4 regions of the Sporosarcina sp. Y1011 genome follow, and region 1 is predicted to be linked to each of the others. Evidence: riboswitches for the same ligand, from Rfam matches in the RefSeq annotation. Region 1 holds a riboswitch; each other region holds the start of a gene.

Region 1 (4,758 bases):
AAAAGCCTTTAGAATTTCTGCTTTTTCTTCATCCGTTAAATTGAATTTTTCACGAAGGTTTTCGGGTAGCTTTGCGATATCCCAGTGCTCATAAACGACTTCTTGTTGCTCCAGAAATGCTGCAACCTCTGTTTGTGTTTCAATAACTTCGTTTGTTCCTTGAATTGTAATTGTCGCCATTTTTATCTCTCCTCTGACATTTTTTTATACTTGCACATTCAAGCGGGCTTCAATGATCCGAATACAGTCATGAAAGTTAGTAAACGGGGAGTAAGGAATATTCAATTCCACGCATTTTTCGATTAAGAAATCCCTAGCAATAACGATATCGGCAAGCTTTGCCGCTTCTAGGTCTGTAATCGAGTCACCGATGACAATGCTCGTTTGCTGTTCGGTCGTGTTGTCGCGAATAATTGTCGGCTTACAGCAACCACAGCCTTGATTTACACAGTTCTCATCACATTCATGCGGGTAAAGGATTTTGATGTGTTCTCCTGAAAAATCGCTTTCGTTGCAATAGACTTTATCGAACGGCCCGAATGGTTCAAGCAATGGGTGAATGAAAAAGTCGATGCCGCCGCTTACGATATAGAGCGGGATGTTTTTCTCGCGGGTGAACTGAACAAATTCACCAAAACCTTCTCTGATTTCCGCGTCCTCCAAAACGAACGACACGATTTGTTCTTTTTGGGAAGTGGGCAATAAAGCAAAGAGTTCTTTGACCCCTTTTTGAATGGACACCTTTTGCGCCATAATATCGTCCTTTATCGCTTCCCATCCCGGTGGAGCAAACTTGTCCATAATATTGATAATATTATCTTTCATCGTAATTGTACCATCGAAATCACAAAAAATTACTGGATTGAACTCTGCACTCATCTATATATCCTCCTTGCTATCTATCAATCAATTACGCCTCGGCGTAATTGCGTCCAGATTTTGAATCGAGCTTGCTCGATTGACTCCTTTCAAAATCTGTGACATCCGCCGGAGGCTTTATCTTTTTTCAGCGGGCGTTTGGACACCTACTGAACAGGATAACAAAACCGCATTCATCTACCACATATGGAGGTGAGAGTCTTCTGCTGAATAAAGATAAAACCCCTTCTATTAGAAGAAGAGGTCATTGATACATCTTCTTATCTACAACAACACAAAGCAAGAAGTAACGCCGTGTCCCTCTACCTAGATAAGAAATCTAGTATTTATTTCAATTAATTGTGATTATTTCATCTACCCATAACTTTGTCAATCAATGCCTACCCGACATTGGTTTTACGAGGTAACCAGCGAAGCTTTTTCCTGTGCCTTTCGCTCTTCCTCTTCCGGTATACGAATGAATTTCACGATGATCGCACTCACTACATAGAGTGCACTGAAAATCCACACGACCCCTTCCGCTCCAACTAACCCGATAAATGCTAAAGCGATTGCTGGTGCTACGAATGTAGACAGACCCGCGGCAAAGTTCAACACGGACATTGCTGCGCCTTTATCCTCACCTGCAACGGATGGTACCAGGGCACCGATTGGAACGTAGCCCGCTACCAAGCCGCCCCAGATGAACCCAACAATGCTCGTCATGAGAATACTACCATTTGTAATCACTGGTACATAGAACAGAAGTGGCGTGAATATCGCACAGCCGATTCCACCAAACCAAATGATTGTGTTTTTCCAACCGAATTTATCGCCAATGAAGCCGAAGACTAAATTGAAAATGATGTTTCCTAAGAAAAACGTTCCCCATAATTGCAGCCAAGCAGTAGTTTCAATGCCATGTTGCGCCATATGCATCGGTAAGAATACCGGGAATCCATAGACACTTAAACTATTGATAACGCGGACAACTCCACCTGCAGCAACCCGTTTGTTTGTTTTCAAAATGGTGATACCTTTCAATAATTCCGTGACTGCTTCTTTTTTGTTCGCGAGTTTTTTCTTTTGGAACTTGTCTTTATTGAGTACTAAAGCAAAGAAAGCACCGAGACATACCCAGAAAATAGATGTCCACATTGTATTGATGTAACCAAGGTGCTGGATAGCGAAACTTGAATAGTATGCGCCCAGCACCATCATTCCCGCACAAAACGCAAACCAGAACCAACCAACGGCAGAACTCAATTTGTTTTGTGGAGTTTTATAAATGACCCATGTCAAGAAAGAATAGGCAAATAACGGATAACCGAAACCTTTAATGAAATAAGTGAGAAGCATAATCGGATAATTCATCGTTGAAAAACCGAACGTGATAAACCCTGCGGTACCGATAATATAGACGGCTAACCCGATTGCCATTGTACGTTTTGGACCAAATACCTCTACACAGACGCCTGAAAACCAAGAAGACAGCGCGATTGAGATTCCGTAGACTGTGAAAATAGCAGCTGACTGTTGAATGGTCAACCCGCTTTCAACTAAAAACGGACTTAGCCAGCCGGCTTCAATTCCGTCCCCCATCATGAACAGCATGACTCCGAAAAAGCCCCATCCTAAATTTTTCGTAATTCCAATTCTTTCTAACATACTGTTCTCTCCATTTCTATTTATAGATGTTGGACAAATTGATTGAAAAATAAAAAAACCCTTTCTGTAAAGACAGAAAGAGTTGGTGGCATACATCGCTAGCGCAATATAAATATGCTTTACCCTTTCTATCTCTCAAGCTACGCTTGCTGGATTTGGCACAATTATGTTGCCGAAGTTTCATAGGGCCAGTCCCTCAACTTCTCTCGATAGAAAAAAAACTATGAAATTGGTCGAACAGTGTCGGAAGTTAAACTAATGAGTTAACTGTATAGAATAATTAATCTTAAGTCAACCACTTATCGAAACTTTCTAAAAAAATAGTTTGATATGTGTTATACTGTCTAGCATAAATCGTTTGTTTGAAAGGATTTTTGCTATGAAATCGTATATTGATATAAAAAATGGTGTTGTCCCTTCGGTTTGTGCACTGGATTGTCCAGACCAATGTGGATTGCTTATTCATAAAGAAGACGGGGAAATCGTTAAAATTGAAGGTGATCCCGATCATCCCATCACAAAAGGCAGTATTTGCAACAAAGTTCGACATATGACTGAACGCCTTTATGACCCAAAAAGGATTACTTCCCCTTTAAAACGCGTCGGGGAAAAAGGCGATGGACAATTCGTTCCAATCAGTTGGCAAGAAGCCATTACAACCATCACAGATCAATGGAAAAAACTGATTTCTGAAGAAGGTCCGGAATCGATTCTTCCTTACAGTTTCTATGCCAATATGGGGAAACTCAGTTCCAAAGGGATGGATCGCCGTTTCTTCAATCGCCTTGGTTCGAGTCAACTGGACCGGACAATTTGTTCAGTCGCTGGCGAGGTTGGCTACAATTACACGATGGGCGGACGTTTTGGAACGGATCCGGAAGAGATGACGGAAACGAAGTTATTTGTTTTCTGGGGCATCAATGCCGTCAGTACCAATATGCACCAAATCATGATCGCGCAAAAAGCGAGAAAAAACGGTGCTAAAATCGTCGTCATTGACGTCCATAAAAACCAGACCGGACGCATGGCTGATTGGTTCATCCCCATTCTTCCCGGAACTGATGGAGCGCTTGCACTCGGAATCATGCATGTTCTTTATAAAGAAAAGCTGGTCAATCAATCGTTTTTGGAACAATATACAATCGGCTATAAAGAGCTCGAGGAACATGTATTGCACTACGACCCGCAAACGGTTTCCGCCATTACGGGCGTGCCAGAGGAAGACATCTATGAACTCGCACGCATGTACGGGACCGTCTCCCCTTCCATGATTCGCATTGGCAATGGGCTGCAACATCATGATAACGGTGGAATGATGGTCCGGACGATTTCCTGTTTGCCTGCTTTGACAGGCCAATGGGCATTGAAAGGCGGAGGGGCGCTCAAATCGAATTCCGATTATTTGACGCATAATACTGCCGCACTCGAACGTCCCGAACTTCAGGTAGTGCCAACGCGCAGATTCAATATGAATTTATTGGGACAAGCATTAATGGAGGAACAACAGCCGATTCGCTCATTGTATGTCTACAATAGCAACCCCGCCGTTGTCGCACCGGAAGCCAATAAAGTACGGAATGGCTTAGCCCGTGAAGATTTATTCACAATTGTTCATGATCTGTTTTTGACAGACACTGCCATGTACGCGGACATTGTTCTGCCAGCGACATCCGCTTTCGAAAACACGGACATCTATACATCCTTCTGGCATCACTACATTCATTTGCAGGAACCCGTCATCGAAACTTACGGGGACAGTAAATCCAACCCGGACGTTTTCAGATTACTGGCGCAAGCAATGGGCTTTGACGAGCAACCATTTCTAGATAACGATGAGGAAATGGTTGATCAAGCGTTAAGCCATCTGTCCAATCCTCATTTATCCGAAGTGTCGTATGCTGCCTTAAAGGAAAAACGCTATATGAAAGCAAGCGGCACCGGCGATTTCTTGAACAATTTAAAGACACCTAGTGGAAAAATCGAGTTGTATTCGGAACAGATGAAATCAGCAGGATTCCCGGCCCTTCCTACGTATATCCCGATTATTCAGGATTCCGATCATCCTTTGCTTTATGTACCTGCAATTAATCATAACTTCATGAATACGATTTTTTCGAACAATGAAAAACATATCAAGCTTGAAAAAGCGCCTAAGTTGTTCATGAATCGGTTGGATGCGGAAAGTCGAGGTATCGAAGACGGGGCGGCTGTCCGCATATGGAATGAGCGCGG
Region 2 (4,758 bases), on a different contig from region 1:
AGATTCATCACCTGGAAGATTTGATGAAGAATGCGGAAATTAACCCGATGCTAAACCAAGTGGAATATCATCCACGTTTGACACAAAAAGAACTGCATGCATTTTGCCGGCAACATGATATTCAATTGGAAGCATGGTCTCCACTTATGCAGGGAGGGTTGCTCGATAATACGGAACTTCAAGAAATTGCCGATAAATATGGTAAATCCATAGCCCAAGTCATTTTACGCTGGGACTTACAAAATGGCGTTATCACAATTCCGAAATCGACGAAAGAACATCGCATTGCCGAAAACGCTACCGTGTTCGATTTCAAGTTAACGGCAGAAGATATGGCACGCATCGATAGTTTGAATGAGAATCATCGAGTTGGTCCAGACCCGGATAACATTAATTTTTAATATGAATCAACATAAAAAAAGTAAGGGATTAAAACTACACAAGTTTTGATCCCTTACTATGGTAATTAGATGAGTGGAAATAGTGAATACGGTGTAGAAACTGTGCATAGGCATCTTTCAGGGACAGCCAAAGCCATTCCTAAGCGCAAGCGAAGTTATAAGTATTCTATATTGCAACATGCACAATAATTCTTAAGAAAATAGACCGAGTTTTTCAATCCTTGCAATAGCTTCAACTATACGATCTTCTTCTACTAATAAGCCTACGCGTACATAACCTTCGCCATGTTTTCCGAAGGCGTGTCCGGGTGCAACGGCAATGTCCGCTTTTTCCAATAGTAAATTGGTTAAAGACTCACTTGTATATCCTTTTGGAACAGGCAACCAAGCGAAGAAAGAAGCTGTTGGGGCAACGACGTCCCAACCGATTCGTCTACATTCGGCAATTAGGACATTTCTGCGACCTTCGTAGAGGGATACGAGTTCATCTACACAATCTTGACTTCCTGTTAACGCAGCCGCAGCCGCGCGCTGAACAGCCGGGAAAATATCAATGAATAGATGGTCTTGTAATAAGTTGATTGCTTCTATGATATCGGCATTACCGATAGCGAAGCCGACCCGCCAACCGGCCATGTTATAAGTCTTTGACAACGTGTACGTTTCAATACCAACGTCTTTCGCACCTTCCGCCTGGAGGAAACTGACAGGCTTAACGCCGTCAAAACCAATTCCGCCATAAGCGAAGTCGTGAAGGATTGCAATATCATTGGCTTTCGCCAAAGCAACAGTTTCTTCGAAAAAAGGTATATTGGCAGATGCGCTGGTTGGATTATTCGGGTAGTTCAGATACATTAATTTTGCTTGTTTTTTTTGTTCTTCCGTTAAGGCATTATAATCAGGTAAAAAATCATTCTCAGCTACCAATGGCATTAAATCATATTTAATGTTTGCCAAGCTTACACTTGATAAATAATCGGGATATCCAGGATCCGGAAGCAAAAGTAATTCACCTTCGTTCATTATGGCAAGCGGTAACTCAACCAAGCCGGGTTTTGTACCGAATAGAATTGCGACTTCTGTTGTCGGGTCAATTTGAACATCGTATTCTCGCTTATAAAAGTCGGCAACCGCCTGTTTTAATTCGGGCGTACCTCTGAACGGGGAGTACCCATGTGTTGCTGGATCTTCAACCGCTTCTTGAAGTGCTTTTACAATGTGAGGTGGAGTAGGTTGATCGGGGTTACCACGCCCCAAGTTAATAACGTCTCGTCCTTCCGAAAGAGCTTCTTCAACATTTCGTACAAGTGACGCGAAAAAGTGCGGCGGTAAGTTTTTTAATCGATTTGATAGTGCCATTTAATAACCCCGTTTTCTATATAGTAAAAACTATTATTTTAAGGTTAGTATACATGGATTGAAGCTTAATTGACAATACTTCCGAAAAGGATGGCATGATGATAGGTTGACAAATTAATTAGAAATGATTAATATAAATAGTATATTATCAAAACAATAATATAATGGTACTTATCAAGAGAGACTGAGGGATAGGCCCGATGACGTCCAGCAACCCCTTGTGTAAAGCAAGGTAGGTGCTAACTCCTACAGAGTGAACTTCATTCTGAAAGATGAGCTGAAACCTTTTTCGGTGCTTCTTTCTTATTATGAAAGAAGCATTTTTATATGGTCAGGCATCCAGAGATTTCATACTTCCATTTAGAGAAAGAGGAGATTTTCATGATACAAATACAAAACGTGTCGAAAGTATATACAACTAAAGAAAGAGTTGTTACCGGCGTTGACAATGTGTCGTTAGACATTAACACAGGAGAAATTTTCGGAATCGTCGGTTACTCGGGCGCAGGGAAAAGTTCACTTATCAGATGCCTCAACTTATTGGAGAAACCAACGAGTGGAACAATTTTAGTCGACGGTTTAAATCTGATGAATCTAAAAGGAAATAAACTTCGTCTGGCGCGTTTGAAAATCGGAATGATTTTTCAGCACTTTTATTTAATCAGCCAAAAGACTGTATTTGAAAATATTGCATTTGCATTACGAGCTGCAAAAACATCTCCCGATAAAATAAATACACGGGTGACAGAGTTGCTTGAAATGGTCGGACTTTCTGATAAGCGTGACGTCTATCCTGCACAGTTAAGTGGTGGCCAAAAGCAGAGAGTGGGCATTGCTCGTGCGCTCGCGAATAACCCATCCGTTTTGCTTTGTGATGAAGCAACTTCCGCACTCGATCCGAATACAACGCTATCAATCTTACGGCTTTTGAAAAAAATCAATAAGGAATTGCGTATTACGATTGTTCTTATTACACATGAGATGAATGTAGTGAAGGAAGTTTGCGATCGAATGGCGATTATGCAAAACGGCAAAGTGATTGAAGAAGGACAAGTATATGATATCTTTTCAAACCCTCAAGAAACATTAACCAAGGAATTTATCAGTAGTGTCGTATCATTTGATGTTCCATCAGCAATATTGAGTAGGTGTACGGGACAACTCGTTAAAGTTATGTTTAAAGGGGATGTGGCGGGCGAGGGAATTATCTCAGATATGGTCCAGCAATTTAGGGTACAAGGTAATTTCCTTCATGGCTCGATTGAATATATTCAAGAAATGCCTCTAGGTACTTTTTTAATGGAACTTAAAGGGAAAGATGACGAAATAGAAAAGGCCATTGCCTATATGTCATCGCGGGCTGCCCAAGTGGAGGTTATTGAATATGGGAATTGATATTCAACATGTTATAGAGTTAATGCCTGATATTACGAAAGCATTTGGTGAGACGCTTTATATGATAGGTATTTCTCTTGTCATTGCGCTGGTTATTGGATTGCCGTTAGGAATCCTATTGTTCACCACGGAAAAAGGACTGTTTTTAGAGAACAGGGCATTGAATTCAGTTCTCGGTTTTATCGTCAATATGGTTCGTTCTGTTCCGTTCATTATTTTACTAGTCGCGCTGATCCCATTGACTATTTTAATAGTAGGAACTCCGATTGGTCCTGGCGCAGCGAGCGTTTCGTTATCTGCTGCTGCGATCCCATTTTTTGCTAGAATCGTGCAGACTTCGCTACGTGAAATTGATAAAGGCGTCATTGAAGCTGCAATCGCGGTTGGTGCGACGCCATGGATGATTATCAAAGATGTGCTACTGCCGGAAGCGAAGACAAGTATTATTCAAGGCGTGACAATGACAGTCATTAGTTTAGTCGCCTATTCGGCGATGGCAGGCGTTGTCGGCGGTGGAGGAATCGGGGATTTAGCAATTCGATTCGGTTATTATCGTTACGACAATACGATTATGGTTGTTACTGTCGTGATATTAATAATTTTTGTACAACTAATTCAATTTGCAGGAGATCGTATTTCAAAAGTTGTTGATAAAAGATGATAGGGAGAGAAAAAAATATGAAAAAATTTCTATTTGTTGTAGTAGTCCTTATACTTGGAACAGTGCTTGCCGCTTGTGGTGGTAAAGAAGAAGCATCTGATGATAAATCATTGAAGCTTGGTTCGACTGCAGGACCGTACAGCGATATGTTGAAAAAGGCGATTATTCCTGGCCTTGAAGAAAAAGGATATAAAGTGGAATTAGTGGAGTTCAGCGATTATATTCAGCCGAACAACTCACTAGCAAGTGGCGATATTGATGCAAACTTGTTCCAAAACACGACTTACTTAGAGAATGTTGTGAAAGAAACTAAAGCGGAATTGTCACCACTGATTATCGTTCCAACAGCTCCAATGGGGATATTTTCCAATAAATTCAAGTCGATTGAAGAAATTGAGGAAGGCGCAAAAATTGCCATTCCAAACGATCCTGTCAATGGGGCTCGTGCTCTATTAGTGTTACAAGACGTGGGTCTAATTGAATTCGATCCTGATGCAGAAGTATTAAAAGTATCCGAAAAGGATATCACATTGAACAAGAAGAACTTGGTATTTCAACCTATCGAAGCGGGACAGCTTCCACGCTCCCTAGATGGCACTGATTTAGCAGCTGTTCCTGGAAACTTTGCACTTGCTGCAAGCATGAATTTATTGGATGCGTTGGTTCTGGAAGATATGCTTGATATTTACAGAAACGTTGTTGCAGTAAAAACGGAAAATACCGATAAACAATTTGCTAAAGATATTATTGAAATCGTAGAGTCAGCAGAATTTGAAAAAGTGATAGATTCGGATTTTGAAGGTTTTGGTAAACCCGAGTGGATGAAGTAAGAATTTCAAAATAGATAGCAAAAAGCTGGCGAGACCATTACGGTTTCGTCAGCTTTTTCGAATTTATTGTGAGACATTGGCATTTTCATTTGCTTCGATTTCTTGCGTCAAA
Region 3 (4,758 bases), on a different contig from region 1:
TAGTGAGGAATTCAATGTACAAGGTGCTAGAGTGACCGAAATTGCATCTTCGGGCACTTACACTCTTATAGAAGATGATCTATTCTTTTCTTCCAAAGCAACCGTTTTTTCACTTGAATTTTGTAGGAACGCGACAGGCAATTAATCACAACAATATTACCCCAAAGGGTGTGGCTAGAAGTGACGGAGTCACTTCTAGCCAAAACTATTCCTCGGTAAAAGGGTCGTAATTAATTCGCCGAAAGCGGGCCGAAAATTATCCAGTGAAAATGGCAGTATTCAAGCCCTTCTCATCTGCTTTTTATGCAAGTATTTGGTTATTCAACAGACGTGACATATTAATGAAGTAAAATTGCAGATTTCAAACTGACATCCTGCTGTCTATATATGCCAGGTAGTTTTTTCTGTTATACTATGAAAAATGGAGGCGTTGCGGTATGGGATTAATTTACTACGGTTACCCGAAATGCGGGACGTGTAGAAAAGCGAAAAAGTGGCTTGAAACGAATAACTTGGACTTTCAAGAAGTGAACATTGCGGAAGCTCCTCCGTCAGAAGAGGAACTTGGAAAGATGATTGCGGCTTCTGATTTGGAATTGAAAAAGTTTTTCAATGTCAGCGGCATGAAATATAGAGAGCTTAATTTGAAAGACAAACTGCCTACAATGTCCGATGAAGAAAAAATTAGTTTGCTATCATCAGACGGTATGCTCATCAAAAGACCGATTGTTTATGGAGAAGGAAAAGTAACTGTCGGTTTCAAGGAAGAAGAATTTAATAAAGTCTGGGGCAATTAAGTTACAGTCTTGTCTTTATCAGAGAAATATGACAGAATTGAAGAGAATGAAACTATTTATTTGGAGGGGTATAAATGAGCACACCAAAAGATCTGCGTTATTCTGAAGAACACGAATGGGTAAAGGAAGAAAACGGTAACTACCGCATCGGTATTACACACTTTGCACAATCCGAACTTGGAGATATCGTATTCGTTGAACTTCCATCTGTTGGCGATGACATCAAAGCGGACGAGCCTTTCGGGAGCGTTGAGTCGGTTAAAACAGTATCTGAACTATATGCTCCAATCAGCGGTAAAGTACTTGAAGTGAACGAAGGACTAGAAGACAGCCCTGAATTCGTCAATGAATCACCGTATGAAAATGCATGGATGGTCGTCGTTGAACCTTCTAACACTTCTGAGTTGGACGAACTTATGTCTGCAGAAGCGTATGATAAAATGACAATCGGAGAATAATTGAAAATTATTCAGCAGTAGTTCAAAACCTTGCTGAATAAATTTCAAGCCTCCGGCGGATGCCACAGATTTTGAAAGGAGTGAATTGAGCAAGCTCAATTCAAAATCTGGGCGCAAATACGCCGAGGCGTATTTGATTTAACTGAGCGCCGGAATAATTCCGGCGTTTTTTGCATCTTACTGTCGATTTGCGAAGGAGGAACTCTCTTGTCGGATGAAAAAATCATCATAGTAGAGGGCGGTTCGGATAGAAAAAGATTAGCGCGTATACTTGCGGAGTCAGTCAAAATCATTTGTACGAACGGTACAGTAAGCCCATATCGGCTTGAAGAGTTGCTTGCGCCCTATGAAGAACAGGACCTGTATGTTTTTGTCGATGCTGATGAAGATGGTGAAAAAACGCGTATATTATTTAAAAGAGAATTTCCAGCAGCAATCCATCTATATACAGAAAAAGAGTACCGGGAAGTGGAGACGACCCCGTATAAAGTGTTAGCTGAAATACTACAAAATGCGGAATTCAAAATCCGACCCGAATTTTTACTTTAAAGGATGTAAGATAAATGGAAAATTGGACACGCGAACATTGGGAGGCAACTTTGAAGGACTCACCCGATTCTGCGTTTTATTTATATACACCGATGTGTGGTACATGTGCAGTCGCTTCTAAAATGATGAACGTCATTTCTGTCATGAAACCGGAAATGCCAATCGGGAAAGCGGATTTGAACTATGTGCAATCTATGGCAATTGACTATGAAATTGAAAGCGTTCCTTGCTTGTTAATACAGAAGGATGGCGTTGTACAACATAAAGTCTATGCTTTTCAGTCAGTCCCGTATCTGTTGGAATTGATTGATTGACAATCAAGACAGGAATTTGATATAATACGACTTAACCAACAATTGAATAGGTCGCTCTTATTAAGAGAGGTGGAGGGATAGTGCCCTACGAAGCCCGGCAACCGTCACGAAAGTGAAATGGTGCCAAATCACACAAAGTGCATAGCATACTTTGAGAGATGAGAGATTGGACAAACGTTTATTTTATGATAACGTAAAGCCTTTCTGCCCGTCTGCAGGAAGGTTTTTTTGTATTTGAAAAGCGGAAGGCGCCGGTAAAGGAACGCAACCTAAGTTCGCGACGTCCTGTCGCAACGGTTGCATGACCTGCATCCTGCCGGCCCCCGACAGGCATAAGGCAACGAAGGAAGGCAGCCCAAGTTCGCCGCGTCCTGCGGCAAAGGCTGCATACCTGCATCCTGCAGGCACGAAGGGGGCGTACCTAAGCCGCCACAGCGAAATGACTTGTGACCCGAGGGGCTGGCGCCTGCAGCTAGACAAGAAATGCGGAAGCGTCCGTTAAGATGCGACAGGCACAGTCAGTTTACGAAGATATACTTAATTTCAATTTACATTTACATAGACAAAATCTCAGAGGTGAAATCAATGATTCATTTAACGGATATTAATAAACGGTTCGGTGAAGGACCCGGCAGTATTACAGCGGTTGAAAATGTATCACTCGAAATAGCTGATGGTGAAATTTTCGGTGTGATCGGTTATAGTGGCGCTGGAAAAAGTACTTTGATTCGACTGTTGAACGGTCTAGAAATGCCTACTTCAGGAAGTGTGAATATCGGCGGTTTGGAAATGTCGGCTATCAAAGGCAAAGCGTTGAGGGAAGCGCGGCAGAAAGTGAGTATGATTTTTCAACATTTCAACTTGCTGTGGTCGCGGACGGTAAAAGACAATATTGCATTCCCGCTTGAAATCGCGGGTGTGCGAAAAGCCAAGCGCGAAAAGAAAGTGGCGGAACTGATAGAACTGGTTGGTTTGACTGGCCGAGAAAACGCGTATCCATCAGAATTATCGGGCGGTCAGAAACAGCGTGTAGGGATAGCCCGTGCACTTGCAAACGACCCTGAAGTCCTACTTTGCGACGAGGCGACTTCAGCTCTTGATCCGGAAACGACGGATTCGATACTTGATCTTCTGACTGGTATTAATGAAAGGCTTGGACTGACGATTGTTCTCATCACACATGAAATGCACGTAATCCGGAAAATCTGCCATAGGGTTGCAGTCATGGAAGCTGGGAAAGTTGTCGAGATGGGGGACGTACTCGATGTGTTCCAATCGCCAAAAGAGACCATTACGAAGCGATTTGTTTCTCAAGTGACGGAGCCCGCGGAAGCGAAGCAGGCAATGGCGCATATTAAGGATGAATTTCCAACAGGTACACTTATCAAGCTTGTTTTCGTTGGTGAGCAGACGGAACAACCTGTGCTCGCAAGTCTCATTCGGAAATACGATGTGGGTGTCACTATCGTCCAAGGAAACATTTCCCATACACATGGAGGAGCATATGGCTCACTTATCCTTCAGCTCCTTGGAGATTCAGCAATTATTGAGGAAGCAATTCAATACCTCAATGAAAATGATGTTCAGACAGAGGTGATCGGTAATGATTGAAAACCTTTTTCCGAATGTTGATTGGACTAAGATGTGGGAAGCGACAGTAGAAACGCTCTATATGACAGCAATTTCAACACTGTTCACATTGATTATTGGACTCGGACTCGGAATCATACTCTTCCTAACAAGTCCCGGACAACTGTGGTCGAATAAGTTGGTCAATGTTATTTCAGGGGCATTCGTCAATATTTTTAGATCAATCCCGTTTATCATATTAATCATATTGCTTATTCCGTTTACGAAATTTCTTCTTGGCACAATTCGCGGACCGGATGCAGCGTTGCCGGCACTTATTATTGGAGCAGCTCCATTCTATGCAAGAATGGTGTTGATTGCATTGCAGGAGATTGATAAAGGTGTAATTGAAGCTTCGAAGTCAATGGGCGCGAAAACGAGGACGATTATTTTTAAAGTTCTATTACCGGAATCGATGCCGGCACTTGTCTCGGGTATTACCGTAACAGCAATCGCACTTGTCGGGTACACCGCTATGGCGGGGATCATCGGCGCAGGTGGACTTGGGAATCTCGCGTTTTTGGATGGATTCCAGCGCAGCCGTGAGGACGTTATACTAATTGCAACAATCTTAATTTTAATTATCGTTTTCATCATTCAATTCATCGGGGATTTCGCGGTAAGGAAATTTGACAAGAGATAATTCTACGACAGTAACATCAGGCATTGCCTGTAAACTATAAAAAAGAATAGAAAAAAGGGGAGAAATGATTATGAAAAAGCTTTTTGGGGGAATCGTATTAGCAGTACTTCTATTAGCATTAGCGGCTTGTGGGGCGAAAGATGACAGCGGCGATAACAATGCGAGTAGCGGGGATAATGCTGCCGATGAAAAAGTTGACGCAACGGAAATTGTAATTGGTGCATCTAACACACCGCACGCAATCATTTTGGAAGAGGCAGCACCGATATTGAAAGAAAAAGGTATTGAACTTGATATAGAAACTTACCAAGACTATGTATTACCGAACAAAGATCTTGAATCCGGTGAATTGGATGCGAACTTCTTCC
Region 4 (4,758 bases), on a different contig from region 1:
ACAAGGATGGCAACTATATCGATTTCGCAGCCTGTTTGCTGCTTAATCTCATTCTTTCTTTCATTCAAAATTCTGTAAACCCCTTCACCTACAGTGCCGAAGCCGAGTAGAGCAACCTTGATTGACGGCATTTCGCCACCTCCATGGACTGCTTAATAACAAGTCCCCATTTTTCAGTTTCATTTAAATGGCTATAGGGCGTAACAAACTAAGAGGATTGTCATAGCCATCCTTCTTCCAAAAATTATACTGTTACAGCTACTGCTGCTTCAATAGCCTGCGCTAAATCTGCAATAATGTCTTCTGCTGATTCAAGACCAACCGATAGTCTAATTAGTTCCTCGGTAACGCCTGATTTTTTCAAATCTTCAGGGCCGAGCTGCTGGTGCGTTGTTGATGCAGGATGGATGATCAAGGATTTTGCATCGCCAACGTTAGCTACGTGCGACCAGATTTTAACGTTGTCAATTACGTTTCGACCAGCCTCACGCCCGCCTTTGATGCCGAAAACGATAATGGAGCCGAAGCCGTTTTTCAAATACTTTTTCGCAAGGTCATATGATGGGTGATCTTCGTTCCCAGTATACGTTACCCATTCAACAGATGGATGCTGTTTCAAGAATTCTGCCACTTTGATAGCATTTTCATTATGTCTTGTCACACGCAGATGCAAGGTTTCAAGTCCTTGTAAGAAGTTAAAGGCACTATCCGGATCCAAGCAAGGTCCAAAGTCTCGTAACAATTGAACACGTAGCTTAGTGGCAAACGCCGCACCTGCAGTGTCAATTCCATAACGAAGGCCATGGTAAGATTCATCCGGCTCAGTAAAGCCTGGGAACCGTCCTTGTGTCCAATCAAACGTACCCGCGTCAACAGCAACTCCACCGATTGTTGTACCATGTCCGCCAATCCATTTCGTTGCAGAGTGGATCACGACATCTGCACCAAATTCGATTGGATTTGAACCGTATGGAGATGCAAACGTACTGTCTATAAGAAGTGGTAGACCGTTTTCATGTGCAATGTCCGCAACTGCTTCAATATCAAGCACATGTAAACTTGGATTACCAATTGTTTCTGCAAATAAAGCTTTTGTTTTATCTGTAATCGCTGCGCGGAAGTTTTCAGGATCCGTTACATCGACAAATTTTACATTGATGCCGTAACGCGGAAGCGTATTAGCAAATAAATTATACGTACCACCATACAAATTGCTCGCCGCGACAATTTCATCACCTGCGCCTGCGACATTTAAGATTGAAAATGCAATAGCCGCCATTCCTGAAGATAATGCAACTGCCGCCGTTCCTCCTTCAAGAAGTGCAATACGTTCTTCAAAAACAGCAACGGTTGGATTTGTAATACGCGTATAGATGTTGCCTGCTTCTTGCAGTCCAAACAATTTTTGAGCATGTTCAGTATCACGAAATACGAATGATGAGGTTCTATGAATAGGAACTGCACGAGAACCTGTTACAGGATCGGGTTTTTGTCCACCGTGTAGAAGAAGTGTTTCAGGTTTAAGTTTTGTCAAAGTCATTACCTCCAAAGTTTTTTAGATGGAATTGATTGTGATCTGCGGAGGCGCTGGGGGTATTTTGGAAATAAAAAATAACCCCCTTCGCTTAAGAAGAGGGTTACGCTTTCGCTTTTTCCTCCCCTTATCTTTCAGATCATTCGAACCGACCTGTAGGAAGTAGCACCTTTACAAGCTGGTCGCTTGTCGGTTGCCGGGCATCGCAGGGCCTATTCCCTCCGCCGCTCTTGATAAGAGTTTGTATCATTCAGTTTTCCATCTTGTGACATAGTATAGTAGATATCGCGAGACAAAGTCAAGAGATTATTAAATAATTTTTCTGAACCTTGCGTTTACCTCTAATGTTACAATTAATTTACCAATGTTTTGGAGGAATGGTTATGTGGTTATGGATTACAAGTGTACTAGTTTCGGGATATGCCATCGGTTGCTTGCATGGATCGGTTGTCGCACAGATAATTTCGGGCGTTAACCTAAAAGATACCGGGGTGAAAAATGCCGGTGCTTCGAATGCCACAATCGTTCTCGGGAAAAAATTCGGCGCACTTGTTGCTGCAATTGATATCGGTAAAGGTGCAGTAGCTGTCCTATTTGTACGATACTTTGCTGTAAATGCCGGACTTCCAGGGGAAATTGTAGCTTTACTATTATTCCTCGCGGGTACTGCAACCGTGATTGGGCACAACTTCCCGTTTTATATGAAGTTCAACGGCGGTAAAGGAACCGCCACGATTATTGGCGTACTGCTCGCCATCGACTGGCAGGTTGGACTCATTGGCTTTGCATTATTTGTCATCGTGGCGCTTGTAACAGACTTTCTCGTGTTTGGCGTGCTGATGCTGTACGTGACGCTCATCGCGATGGCAGTTTGGGCAGATGGATACTGGCCCATTATAGCGGCAGTATTCTTATTCGGCATCGCAATTTGGAAACATATCGAGAATTTCCGTCGGATGAAAAACCGTAGCGAGAAACAGGTTTCTGCAGTTTTCAAAAAGAAAGCATCTTAAAACTGAGAACCCCTCGTTTGAAGGTTCTCAGTTTTTAATGATTAAAAAGAGTAATGGAACTTCAAGGTAATATTGAAACCACTGAAACTAATTTATAAAGGGTGGTAACTTCCGCTAATCGCGTCAAAAATCATTTGACGTTGCGCATGTCCTTCTTGACCATACTCCGCTAACCAAAACGGCCGATGAAAGAGTGCACTGCCCACCAGTTGAATTTTAGGAATTGTGATAAATTTAGCTTTCGACGATGTATGATCAAATACAAATTTCTCTGCAATCTTTTTTGCATCATCCTCGCTAACCATAACAGTTGGTATTTGCTCCATTTCAATATGATTATTTGAAAATTTAGGTTGTACATCCACTATTGCCCCCTTACCGCTGAGGGCATCAACTGTACAGCCTATTTTCCCTTTAAACGCTAGTAAACTTTTCGCGTATACTTCGAACTCAAAAAAGTAGTAGGGATAGTATATCAATTGACTTATATGAATTTCTGCCCGCCTATCGATTTTTTGAAACCCACGAAGGATATCCTGTTTTTCAAACGTTACATCTTGAGTTAGTATTGCATTCATGAGTAACCACGCTCGTAGCCTTCCGTTTCTTTCGCTAAAAATTTGGAGATATTTTTAGCTTCAGGAGCTAGACTTCGGGAGATATTCCGGTCAAACTCTTTTGTAAATATGCGTTTTCTTCTCGACTCCTCAAATACTTCTTGTATTTCTTGGGATGGCTTGCTGCCAAATCGGCTACCAATAATCATCCCAATGATTGATACTAACAAGCCCGCTAAGAATGGGTGTAACCCCGTCGGACCTTCCAAACTCATCGAAGTCCAAAGAATATTAGTAGACGCTCCGCCAATCATGGCACATAAACAACCGATATAATTAGCCTTCTTCGAATAAACAGAAGCAACATAAGGTACAAGGAAACTATTTGCAAGTGTGCCAAAAGCAAAAACAACTAAAGCAAAAATCGACGGTGGTTCATAGATAGCAACAACAACTCCGACAATTCCGCCCGCTAGTATACACAACCTAGAGACAAGTACCATTGTTTTCTGACTCGCATTCTTATTAATGAACCGTTGGTAGACATCTCGGGAAAGAATGGAGCCCGCCTGCATCAGTATAGAATCCGCTGTAGACATGACGGCTGACATAATCGCCGACAAGAGAAGTGCTGCAAAAATACCAGGGAAAAGAGTATAGGCTAATTCCGTTATTATCATTTCTGGATCAGCGATATTAGGCAATAGAATAATTCCGATAAGTCCTAAAATATATGGAACAAAGATAAAGAACTGGTTCCAAATAGCACTTATCAAAACCGCCCCTTTGACCGTTTTAGTACTTTTCATCGACATATGTCTAACTACAACGTGCGGGAGCCCCATATAACCAATTGAGTAAATTAGAATGGCACCCAATACGACTCCCCATTGGCCATAAAAGGCTAAGCCTTTCCCCCAAATGCTTAAATAAGTAGGATCAATTTGTGCCAAAGAGGCATTTAGTCCGGATATGCCGCCTACGTGGAAATAAGCCAACCACCCGATACCAACCACTCCAAGCACCATAATCATCCCTTGTATAAAAGACGTATACGCAACAGCCAAATAACCGCCCGCCACTGTATAAATAATAATGACACTAACACCAATAACCAATGACAATTCATATGAAAAGCCAGTAAGTGTTGACATCGCTTTTCCCGCAGCTATAAATTGAGCACAAACATATCCAAAAAGAAAGACTATGGAGATAATGGAACCTACAACACGTACGCTGGCACTTTCGAATCTCTTTTCCAAGTATTCAATCGGAGAAAGTGCTCCTAATTTTTCAGACATTCTTCTCATCCGTTTCCCCAAAACGGAAAGGTTAATAATCGACCCACCCGCATCACCAATGGCATACCACACAGCGTACCATCCATATTGGAAAGCCATTGCAGGTGCACCCATAAACATAAAACCACTCATTGCGGTAGTCTGCATCGTCATCGCAGTAACCGCTGGGCCAAGGGACCTGCCTCCAAGTAAATATTGTTCTGTGGACTCTGCAGATTTACGTGAGAACCAAAGACCGATCCCTAAAAGAACTGCTAAATAGACTACAAAAATTATTCCATCCATACTCACGGCAACACCCCCCTTTTAACTATTATTTTCTTCCTCATCATCTTCTTTTTTCATCTTAAAAT

Evidence for each region. Region 1 has a riboswitch for S-adenosylmethionine ahead of AC25Y5_RS11615 (MFS transporter). Riboswitches for the same ligand answer to the same signal wherever they lie in the genome.
Region 2: it holds a riboswitch for S-adenosylmethionine, as region 1 does, so the genes downstream of both, AC25Y5_RS00910 (methionine ABC transporter ATP-binding protein) here and AC25Y5_RS11615 (MFS transporter) in region 1, are expected to answer to the same signal.
Region 3: it holds a riboswitch for S-adenosylmethionine, as region 1 does, so the genes downstream of both, AC25Y5_RS13700 (methionine ABC transporter ATP-binding protein) here and AC25Y5_RS11615 (MFS transporter) in region 1, are expected to answer to the same signal.
Region 4: it holds a riboswitch for S-adenosylmethionine, as region 1 does, so the genes downstream of both, AC25Y5_RS04020 (O-acetylhomoserine aminocarboxypropyltransferase/cysteine synthase family protein) here and AC25Y5_RS11615 (MFS transporter) in region 1, are expected to answer to the same signal.

What each region holds. Positions count from the first base shown of each region.
Region 1 is NZ_JBYHFP010000009.1:320-5,077, reverse strand. Features, by position in the region: gene AC25Y5_RS11625 (1,2-dihydroxy-3-keto-5-methylthiopentene dioxygenase) at 1-180, opposite strand, end outside; gene AC25Y5_RS11620 (2-hydroxy-3-keto-5-methylthiopentenyl-1-phosphate phosphatase) at 205-879, opposite strand; gene AC25Y5_RS11615 (MFS transporter) at 1,276-2,526, opposite strand; SAM riboswitch class I at 2,652-2,742, opposite strand; gene AC25Y5_RS11610 (molybdopterin oxidoreductase family protein) at 2,906-4,758, shown strand, end outside.
Region 2 is NZ_JBYHFP010000001.1:171,972-176,729, forward strand. Features, by position in the region: gene AC25Y5_RS00900 (aldo/keto reductase) at 1-401, shown strand, start outside; gene AC25Y5_RS00905 (aminotransferase class I/II-fold pyridoxal phosphate-dependent enzyme) at 594-1,760, opposite strand; SAM riboswitch class I at 1,929-2,039, shown strand; gene AC25Y5_RS00910 (methionine ABC transporter ATP-binding protein) at 2,142-3,155, shown strand; gene AC25Y5_RS00915 (methionine ABC transporter permease) at 3,145-3,816, shown strand; gene AC25Y5_RS00920 (MetQ/NlpA family ABC transporter substrate-binding protein) at 3,834-4,646, shown strand; gene pepF (oligoendopeptidase F) at 4,710-4,758, opposite strand, start outside.
Region 3 is NZ_JBYHFP010000013.1:53,788-58,545, reverse strand. Features, by position in the region: gene AC25Y5_RS13720 (arsenate reductase family protein) at 438-797, shown strand; gene gcvH (glycine cleavage system protein GcvH) at 872-1,255, shown strand; gene AC25Y5_RS13710 (toprim domain-containing protein) at 1,463-1,804, shown strand; gene AC25Y5_RS13705 (thioredoxin family protein) at 1,819-2,118, shown strand; SAM riboswitch class I at 2,173-2,283, shown strand; gene AC25Y5_RS13700 (methionine ABC transporter ATP-binding protein) at 2,704-3,729, shown strand; gene AC25Y5_RS13695 (methionine ABC transporter permease) at 3,722-4,390, shown strand; gene AC25Y5_RS13690 (MetQ/NlpA family ABC transporter substrate-binding protein) at 4,461-4,758, shown strand, end outside.
Region 4 is NZ_JBYHFP010000002.1:370,447-375,204, forward strand. Features, by position in the region: gene AC25Y5_RS04015 (homoserine dehydrogenase) at 1-131, opposite strand, end outside; gene AC25Y5_RS04020 (O-acetylhomoserine aminocarboxypropyltransferase/cysteine synthase family protein) at 245-1,534, opposite strand; SAM riboswitch class I at 1,659-1,774, opposite strand; gene AC25Y5_RS04025 (glycerol-3-phosphate acyltransferase) at 1,918-2,547, shown strand; gene AC25Y5_RS04030 (hypothetical protein) at 2,640-3,125, opposite strand; gene AC25Y5_RS04035 (sodium/proline symporter) at 3,122-4,690, opposite strand; gene AC25Y5_RS04040 (hypothetical protein) at 4,712-4,758, opposite strand, start outside.